DNA from 3 places in the Arthrobacter sulfonylureivorans genome. Region 1 is predicted to be linked to each of the others. Evidence: predicted binding sites of a transcription regulator. Region 1 holds the regulator's gene; each other region holds the start of a gene.
The links. The regulator LexA, encoded in region 1, represses DNA repair genes until DNA is damaged. The targets are predictions, from matches to a motif close to TCGAACANNTGTTCGA.
Positions count from the first base shown of each region.

Region 1 (3,273 bases):
CGCAAAAGTGTCCCCTCGCCGCCGAATGCTTCAGTGAACTGGCGCGCGGGCATGCGGCAGAGGCGGACATCGTGATCACCAACCACGCCATGCTCGCCATCAACGCCTTCGAGGGCGTGGCAGTGCTTCCGGACTACGACGTGGTGGTGATTGACGAAGCCCACGAATTGCAGGACCGCGTGACCAGCGCTGTGGCGGGGCAGCTGTCGGCTGCCATGGTCCGCACCGCGGCTTCGACCGCGCGCAAGCACACCGGGATCAGCGTGGAGCCTCTCAACTCGGCTGCCGGCGCCCTGGAGGATGTGCTGGAGCCGCTGCCGAGCGGATTGTTGGCCTCCGGCCTGCGCGAGGAGCAGGAGTTGGTACTCGTGCAGCTGCGGGAGGCGGCCCGTGCGGCGCTATCAGATTCCAAGCCCGAGGGATCCGGGGCAGCTGACGGCGGGAGGCAGATGGCCCGCTCCCGCCTTTCTGCGGTGCTGGAGATGGCCGAACGGCTGCTGTCGGCGGCGGATTCCCGCGAGGTCATTTGGGCGACCCGCCCGAGCACGTACGGCGAGACCGGCGACTACATCGCCAGTGACGACCAACCGGCAACGCTCAACATCGCGCCGTTGTCTGTTGCCTCCAGGCTGCGCGAGGGGCTGTTCGACGAACATACGGTGGTGCTAACCTCCGCCACGTTGTCGGTGGGGGGAACTTTTGACGCTGTTGCCGGTTCGCTTGGATTGTTGGGGGCCGGCGCTCCGGCGTACTCAAGCGCCGATGTGGGCAGCCCCTTCGATTACCCTCGCCAAGGCGTGCTGTACGTGGCATCGCACCTGCCCAAGCCGGGCCGCGGCACCAGCAGCGAGCAGCTCGACGAACTCGAGGAGCTGCTGAGGGCCTCACGCGGCGGTGCCCTCGGATTGTTCTCCTCGCGTCGCGCGGCAGAGGAAGCTGCCGCCGAAATGCGCAAGCGCACCGACCTGACCATCCTGTGCCAGGGCGAATCATCAATCGGGGCGCTGGTTCGCCAATTCGCCGATGAACCGGACACCTGCCTGTTCGGCACGATGACGCTGTGGCAGGGGGTCGATGTCCCGGGCGAGGCCTGCCGGTTGGTGGTCATCGACCGCATTCCGTTCCCGCGGCCGGACGACCCGTTGACCACCGCCCGTACCCGGTCGGTAGCCCAGACCGGAGGCAATGGTTTCATGACGGTCTCGGCCACCCACGCAGCGGTGCGGTTGGCCCAGGGCGCCGGCCGCTTGATTCGTGCTTCCAATGACAAGGGGGTGGTGGCCGTGTTGGATTCCCGTCTGGCCACCGCCCGCTATGGAAATTTCCTCCGCAGTGCCCTGCCGCCGTTTTGGAGTACGAAAGACGGCGCCATCGCCCGTCAGATTCTGGAGCGGCTGGCGGCTGCTGCAGCCTGAACCGGCTGGGGCAGGGACCGGGTCCCGCCGGTTCAGGCCACAGCAGGCCGAAGGTTCGGTGACGGAGGGGTCAGAGCGCGCGCATCACGGAGACAACTTTGCCCATGATGGTTGCGTGGTCGCCCAGAATCGGTTCATAGCGCGTGTTCTGCGGCAGCAGCCAGGTGTGCCCATCGCGCTGCCGGAAGGTTTTCACCGTTGCCTCGTCGTCGAGCAGTGCCGCAACAATGTCGCCGTTCTCGGCGGTGTGCTGCTGCCGAACCACCACCCAGTCGCCGTCGCAGATGGCAGCATCGATCATCGAATCGCCGGACACCTTCAGCATGAACAATTCGCCGTGCCCCACCAGCTGCCGGGGAAGCGGCATGACGTCCTCGACCGCCTGGTCTGCCAGGATCGGTCCGCCGGCGGCGATGCGCCCCACCAACGGCACCATTGCCGTATCGGATGAAGTGGTGAGTTCGGACACCGCGACGCCGCTAGAGCTGCGCAGCTGCTGCGGCTCGTCCACGCCCACTATTTCCACGCCGCCATGCTCAAGCGTCAGTGGGGTGAGGATCTCCATTGCCCGGGGACGCTTCGGGTCCCGCCGGATGTAGCCCATCTTCTCCAGTTGAGACAGCTGATGCGTGACGCTGGACAAGCTGGCCAAGCCGACAATGTCACCGATCTCGCGCATCGACGGCGGATACCCGTGGGCAATGACGGAGCGCTGGATCGTTTCCAAGATCTTCTTCTGCCGCGGCGTCAGGCTGCGTCCGACCTTGACAGGGCGGCCTCGTCGCCGCGCTCCGGCGGTGGTGGTGGTCTCTTCGGACATATCCGGCCCCGGTCTTCCCATGATGGTCCAGGTGCCGGGTCTGGCTGATGCGGAACCGGCACTCGGATTGCTGTCTCGACTGTTTTGTCAGTGGCGGCTGATGCACTGCAATTCACAGCCGCTCATGCCATCAACGCTAGGCCAGGCGGTGAGGAATTTCAAACATTTGTTCGACTGAGTCTCGACAATAGTCGATCACCAGTGCTAAAACTGTAGAAGATGCATTCGAAGATACGTTCGAATGCAGTGGTTCGATGATCGAAACCAGTCGAAATAGATCGAAAATCGGAAAGGTGGCACCATGTCCGCCCAGCTCGCACCGCAGTCCGCAGACCTCCGCGCCAACTCCGCCCTCCGGCTCACCCGCCGGGGCCGTTTGCTGCTGATTGGCCTGCCGCTCATGCTTGCCGCGGCCGTCGCGCTCACCTTGGTCGGCTTCTTCACCGCACCGGCGATGGCCGCTGCCGGGGGGCTGGGGCCGGGGCCAGCTGTTACTGTCACGGTCGGCAGCGGCCAGACGCTGTGGGATGTGGCAGTGCTGTCGGCCCCTGACCGCAACCCGCATGATGTCATCTTCGAGATCGCGCAATTGAACGGCCTGGATGGGGACATCGTCCATTCCGGCCAGCAGCTGCTCGTGCCGTCATCGCATTGAGGGAACCGTAATATGAGCCGCTTCGGCCCGCCCGATTCCTGCCCCGGGCGGGCCGAAGCTTAAGCTGGATCGGTGAGTGAGCAGTTAGAACGCCTGAACCGTCTGCCGTTGCGGGGGAATCTCCGGGGCCTGGAACCATATGGCGCCCCCCAGTTGGACGTGCCCATCCTCCTGAATGTCAACGAAAACACCCACGGATTGCCGGAGACGGTGCATCAAGCCATCGTCTCGGCCGTCAGTGCGGCGGCGGCCGGTTTGAACCGGTATCCGGACCGCGAGTTTACCGAGCTTCGGACGGCACTGTCCCGCTATCTGGAACACGGGCTCACGGCAGAGAACATCTGGGCCGCCAACGGTTCAAATGAAGTGCTGCAGCAAATCCT
Region 1 covers NZ_CP093326.1:2,689,556-2,692,828, reverse strand. The annotation lists gene MNQ99_RS12465 (ATP-dependent DNA helicase) at 1-1,415, shown strand, start outside; gene lexA (transcriptional repressor LexA) at 1,486-2,235, opposite strand; gene MNQ99_RS12455 (LysM peptidoglycan-binding domain-containing protein) at 2,537-2,890, shown strand; gene MNQ99_RS12450 (histidinol-phosphate transaminase) at 2,963-3,273, shown strand, end outside.

Region 2 (3,273 bases), 930 kb from region 1:
CAACTGCTCCGGAACATCGCCGTCCACGATCGCTTGGGCCAGCCCTTCCACGATGGCGGTCTTGCCGACGCCGGCCTCGCCGATCAGGACCGGGTTGTTCTTGGTTCGGCGGGCCAGGATCTCGATGGTTTGCGCGATCTCGTCGGCGCGGCCGATCACCGGGTCCAACTGGTTCTCGCGGGCCCGGGCGGTCAGGTCAAGGCCGAACTGGTCCAGCATGGGTGTGGCGGAGTTGGGGTTTTGTTCCTGCCGGGTTGCGGCGCCGCCGCCCGGGTGGGCCTGGGCCGCCTCCGCCGCGTTGGCCTGCTGCAGCGCCTGCGGGGTGACGCCGGTGCCGGCCAGGATTTGGCCAGCCGCGGTTTCCTGGTTCAGCACGAACGCGGCGAACAGATGCTCCGGGTCAATGTAGGTGGAGCCAAACGCCCGGGCCACCTGGTGCGCATCCAGCAGGGCACGCTGGGCCGAGGGGGTCAGGGACGGCGCCTCGCCGATGGGCTCGGCCTTTTCCGGCAGGCGTTGCTCGGCGGCGCGGACGATGTCCCGCGGATCGGCGCCGGCGAGCTTGATCTGGCCGGCAGTCGGTTCCTGTTCGGCCATCACGCGCAGAATGTGCAGCGCATCCACTTCCGTGTGGCCGAGTCCAGCGGCAAATGCGGCGGCCTGGGCCAGCACTTCCTGGGTGCGGCGGCTGAGCAGCCGGGTGAGGTCGACCGTGCGGCGGGACTGCGCCGCACGCTGGCCCTGCAGGTAGCGGACCAGGAACTCGTCGAATGATCCGTTGCCGGACGTGGGTCCGAAGAACAGTGGCATTGATGATCCTCCTGTGGACTTGAGTGCCTTCGACTCATGTTAACGCTTCATGCCGAAGATTATTCCACAAGCCGGGAAAAGTTGAGTCGAGTCGACTCACATTGACGATGCATGCAGAAAACAATGCCTACACAGGGGGATAGCGCCGGCAGCAGGCCGACGTGGAGCGTAGCTTTGCTTTTCCCAGTATCAGGAGTCGAGGAGCGGTTCATGACGGACAGCAGGGAAGCGTTCGAGAAGCGGCGCGAAGAACTTGAACGGTTGTTTCGGGAGGGAGGGCCACGACTGGAGGCGTATCTGCGCGAGCAAGCCATGGAAGGCATCAGAGACGCCTATATGACTTTTGACGACGCCGCCCAGGCCCTCGGCAGGGTGATTGTCGACGGGCACAAGGCGGGAATGAGCGCGGAGGAAATCCAGCGCCTTCTCGACGAACTGGCCAATGAGGCAGAGTACTGGGCTGAACTTCCGATCAGCGTCCGTTTGAGCACCAAGCACGTGCAGAGCATCATCCAAAGCGCCGCGTGACTGACTGCTTCCTCAGAAGGGCGGGGGATTGTCATCCCGTTGTTCACCACCATCCCCAGCCGGGTAGCAGCCCTCGGCATCGTCGGGCGAATCTGAGGGGGATCTGCGAGAGGACGGGCAGAAGCCCCTAGAAGAAGCGGAATGCTATGGTCCGCGATTGGCGCCTCCCGAGAGAGCCGTGCAGCCGGTCGAGGTCCACGTCCGCCGAGCTAGTCCCAAGGCTTTCGAAGATCCCGGGGTGATAGTCTGATCTTCGAAGATCTGTTCGAAGATGGGGGCTTGTCATGTTCGGTCTGGAGCGCCCCTCCGGCGCGTCGGCCGGCCCGGAGCTGGGTGACGGGACGCCCGAAGACGCCCGCGGCTTTCCCTCACCGGCGCGGGACTATTTCCACGGCGGCCTCGACCTGAACCGGCACCTGATCCGGGACCGTACCAGTACCTTCGTGATGCGCGTGGCCGGTAACTCGATGGCATCGGCCGGAATCTGCGACGGCGATGAGCTGATCGTGGACCGCGCGCTGGAGCCGCGCGATGGCTCGGTGGTGATCGCCGTGCTGGACGGGGAGCTGGTGGTGCGCCGCCTGCATCTGGCCGCCGGCGGTGTGCGCCTGCAGACGGACGACGGCGGTGTCCCGACCGAGGTGGGCGAGCTCGGCGACCTGAGCATTTGGGGCGTGGCCACGCGCTGCCTGCACCATGTTTAGCGAAGGACCCGCCGCAGCGCCGACGCAGCTCCGTGAACGGATCGCGCTGGTGGACGTCAACAACTTCTATGTCTCCTGTGAGCGGGTGTTCGACCCGTCGCTTGAGGGACGCCCCGTCGTTGTCCTGTCCAACAATGACGGCTGCGTGGTCGCGCGCTCCGAGGAAGCCAAGCAGCTGGGGTTGAAGACCGGCACGCCGTGGTTCCAGGTGGCGCCACGCGCCAAGGCCTGGGGACTGGTGGCAAAATCCAGCAATTACGAGCTGTACGGCGACCTCAGCGCCCGGGTGATGGAAGTGCTGGGCCGGTTCGGAGCCTGGCAGGAGGTCTACTCGATCGACGAGTCGTTCCTGGGCCTGCCCGGGGATGAGCCGCAGCTGCGGGAGACGGCGGCCCGGATCCGGGCCGCCGTGGTCCAACAGGTGGGCGTTCCGGTCTCCGTCGGCGTAGCCCGGACCAAGACGCTGGCAAAGTTCGCCAACCACGTAGCCAAACGGAATCCACAGATGGCCGGCGTCTGCTCGCTGGGTTCTATGCCGGCGCCGGACATCGAATGGATCCAGTCGCGTGTTCCCGTCACCGGGCTGTGGGGCGTGGGTGGGCGGACCGGGAAGCGGCTGAACGCCATCGGCATCGAGTCGATCGCCGATTTGAAGGCCGCGGACCCACAGGTGATCCGCAAGAAGTTCTCCGTGGTGCTGCAGCGGACGGTGCTGGAACTGAATGGCACGGCCTGTATCCCGCACACCGAGGAACGGGCCGACAAGCAGCAGATCATGTTCTCGCGCAGCTTCTCCACACCGGTCACCGCGCTGGAGGAGATGGATCAGGTGATGGCCGTTTACGCCCAGCGCGGCGCCGCCCGGATGGCTGCCGAGGGACTGCGCGCCTCGGTGCTGACGGTGACGGCGGGGACCAGCAGGTTCGCCGGCGGGGAAGCGTCGTTTCCCGCCGCCAGTGTCCACCTTCCGGCGCCCACGCAGGATCCGATCCAACTGACCAAGGCCGCGGTGGCTGCCATGCGCGGCTGCCTCATTCCCGGCGCCCACTATGTCCGGGCAGGAGTGCTGCTGTCCGGGCTCGAACCGGCGGCCGGCCAGGAGGCCTTCGACCCGTTCGTCAGCGACTTGGACCAGCGGAACATCGGCGACTTGCTCGGTGCCGTCCGATCGAAATTCGGAGAAGCCGCCATCGGGCTCGGCCAAGGCGGGCTGGCGGCGCCGGCCGCGTGG
Region 2 covers NZ_CP093326.1:3,622,431-3,625,703, reverse strand. The annotation lists gene MNQ99_RS16705 (ATP-dependent Clp protease ATP-binding subunit) at 1-810, opposite strand, end outside; gene MNQ99_RS16700 (hypothetical protein) at 1,021-1,338, shown strand; gene MNQ99_RS16695 (LexA family protein) at 1,623-2,042, shown strand; gene MNQ99_RS16690 (Y-family DNA polymerase) at 2,035-3,273, shown strand, end outside.
Region 2: the regulator LexA is predicted to act here: its motif matches at 1,592-1,607, upstream of MNQ99_RS16695 (LexA family protein).

Region 3 (3,273 bases), 600 kb from region 1:
GATGGAGACCGTCACGGAAAAACCCTCGTTCCGAAAGGCGGCGGCAAAAAAGCGCGGGTTGCTCGTTGCCGATGGGTACTTTGAATGGCAAAAGACCCCGGACGGCAAAATACCGATCTATCTGCACGGCGAACGCGAAGAGATGTTGGCCTTCGCGGCTCTCTTCGAGAATTGGCCGGATCCAGCCTTGCCGGAAGATCATCCGGAGAAGTGGCTGCGGACCTGCACCATCATCACCACCCAAGCTTCCGATTCGCTCGGGCACATCCATGACAGAACACCGCTGATCGTCCCGACTGACCTTTATTCGGACTGGCTGGATCCGGAAACAACATCCGAGGCCGATGTTCAACAGCTGCTGGATGCCATGCCCGAACCACATCTTGTTCCGCGGCGGGTCAGTTCCAAGGTCAACAACGTGCGCAATAACGGGCCCGATCTCATCGACGAGGCAGCATGAGTGCTGGCTCGGCCGTTCGCAGAAGTGATTTCACGACGGCCATCCTCTCGCTGTTTGCCTGAGGGCTCCTCCCGGCCCTCAAGTTCGTTTCAGCCTGGCATCTCCCTTTCCCGGGCGCTCTCGCCCGCCGGCTGTCAGCTTCACCCAGGTCCGGTTTGTCGGCGGCCGCCCGCAACAATTCCGCCGGACTTATTGTGCGCCGGCCCTGGCTGCTGGAAGCTAGGGAAGTAGCGGGACCCAGCCGCTGTGAGGGTGTATGTGGGGTTTGAGGGTGTCTGCGGGGGAGTTACTCATGACGGGAAAGTTTGTCGCCAGTTCGACGGCGACCATCGCGGCACCGCCTGATCGTGTCTGGGCGGTGATTACCGACCCCGAAGCGATCAAGGGGTTCATGTTCGGTACCGAGGTGCACACCGACTGGAGCATCGGCGGGCCCATCCGCTGGCGGGGTGAATGGGAAGGCAAGGCCTACGAAGACAAGGGCCAGGTGCTGGAGTTCGAACCGGGAAGGCGGCTGGTCGTCACTCACTTCAGCCCGCTGACCGGACAGGAGGACGTGCCGGAGAACTACCACCGCCTGATCTGGACGCTGCAGGAGGTTCCCGGCGGCACCGAGTTCACGCTGTCGCAGGACAACAATGCCAATGCCGAAGCGGCGGAGCACTCCAAGTTGATGTGGGACAAGCTGGTGGGCGATGTGAAGGATCTGGCCGAGCAAGGCTAGGCCAATGGGGTCGCGGACCGTTCCGCTGCTGCCGTGCGGCTCTTCGACGCCGGCGCCGCCGGGTTGAGGGCTGGCTACGGAAAACTGCCGATGGTCGGCTTTCCCGGATTACCCGGCCGCGACGGCGCAAGTATGTGGACTGAGCGGATTTTCGCTGGTCGACCCGGCAGGTAACTGGATCCGGGTCATGCGGGACAGCGCCTCCGGTCTTGGAGCGGAAACAACGGCCGGGCCCGCGGCGGGAAAGCTGGCCGCGGCCGTGGCCAACGCGGTTGTACTGGCCGACTCCCATGGCGATACGGCACAAGGCGGTGAAGATTCTGGCCGGAGCGGTCACAAGCAACCTGCGGCAGGCAGCCGTACCCGTCCAGGTCGAAGCGCTCGCGTGCCTTGCCGAACTCCACGTCCGGCTGGGGGATCCGGACAGCGCTCGCCGGCCGGTGGAAATCATGGAGCTGCTGGATATCCCCGAGGAAGATCGTGTGGCATGCGGGCCAGCGCTGCGGCAAGCCAGGCAATTGTTGCAGGCTTAGGCGTCCTCACTACTCACCCTGATTTTGTCAGTGCCCGTCCCTACGCTTGACCTTGGATTCGAACACATATTCGAATAGAATAGAAGGGTCAAGTTCTTCGGCAGGCGTGTTGGCGCAGGGGCGCGTGCTGCGGACTCTGACCCGTTGTCCAGATGAAAGGTGACTGGAACATGGGTGTTTTCAGTGAAGCTGTCGAAGTTATTTGTTCCCCTGCCGGACAGCCGCTGCGGCTGCGGTGGCAGGGCAGGAGCTACCGGATCGTCGCAGAACCTGTGCGTTGGTATGAACGCCGCAAATGGTGGGCGGAAGAGCTGCGGGCAGAGCGGGGCAGGGGGGCCGGGTTGGTGGACCACGAAATCTGGCGCGTGCAGGCACGGCTGAACAGCGGGTCCCAGATCCGCACCTTGGATCTTTCCCATCAGGTGGATGCCGATCGCTGGCGACTGATCCGTGTCCATGATGCCGTCCGGGAACTGAGCGCCTGAGCGCAGGCACGCAGTATTTATCCGCCTCGGTTTTCGCGGCAGCCTGCCGGATAACGATCCCGTGCCTTGAATAAGGCGTTTGGAATGACCTATGAGCTTTACCCATCTGCACGTATCCACGGCGTTCAGCGCCCACTACGGTGTCTCCTGGCCTGATGAGTTGGCCGGCGCAGCCGCTTCGTTCGGAGCGGACGCTTTGGCCTGCACAGACCGGGATGGACTTTACGGAACGGTCAAGCACATCAAGGCTTGCCTGGCAGTGGGGATTGATCCGATAGTCGGCGTGGATCTGGCAGTTCAGGACGACAGCGGCCGGGACACCGGACGTGTTGTGGTGCTGGCGCATGGCGGGAACCAAGGCAACGGCTACCATGCGCTCTGCCGCCTGATTTCGGCAGCGCATGACGGTACGGCAGGCAGCGGGCGGGGAAGCAGGCACCGGACGCCCGGGGTGACGCTGGAACAACTCGCCCGGCATGCCGGTACTCCGGACGGCGGACCTGCCCTCACGGTGCTGTTGGGGCCAATGTCCGAGCTCGGGCAGGCGCTGCGCCGCCGCAGCTATGCCGAAGCGCGGCGGCTGGCCGGACACTGGTGCACCGTACTGCCGGTCGGATCGTTGGCAATGGAGATCGTTTCCCACCTCAGTGCCCCCGGCGAGAACCTGAGCACCGCCCATGCTGTGCGCATGCTCAACCTTGCCGGGGAGCTGAAGATTCCAGCAGTGCTGACCAACGCGGTGCGCTACTGCGAAGAGGACGGAGCCGCCACCGCAGATGTGCTGGACTCGGCTAGGGCTTTAACGGCCCTGTCCAAACTTCCTGACCTGCAGCCCAGTGCACAGGGCTGGCTGAAAGCCCCTGCCCAGATGCAGGCACTGGCCCGGGAAGTCGTTCAGGCTGCCGGTGGCGGAAGCCGGGACGTGCACCGCTTGCTGTCCATGACGGAAGCCGTGGCGGACCGGTGCCGGATGGACCCTTACCAGGATATGGGCTTCAAACATCCCGTGGTCCCGGAAGCCACGGTCATCGGAATCGACGGGGAGCCACTGACCGAGCTGCTGCAGCGCTG
Region 3 covers NZ_CP093326.1:2,085,384-2,088,656, forward strand. The annotation lists gene MNQ99_RS09760 (SOS response-associated peptidase) at 1-460, shown strand, start outside; gene MNQ99_RS09765 (SRPBCC family protein) at 753-1,184, shown strand; gene MNQ99_RS09770 (hypothetical protein) at 1,496-1,717, shown strand; gene MNQ99_RS09775 (DUF6504 family protein) at 1,888-2,202, shown strand; gene MNQ99_RS09780 (DNA polymerase III subunit alpha) at 2,294-3,273, shown strand, end outside.
Region 3: the regulator LexA is predicted to act here: its motif matches at 1,776-1,791, upstream of MNQ99_RS09775 (DUF6504 family protein).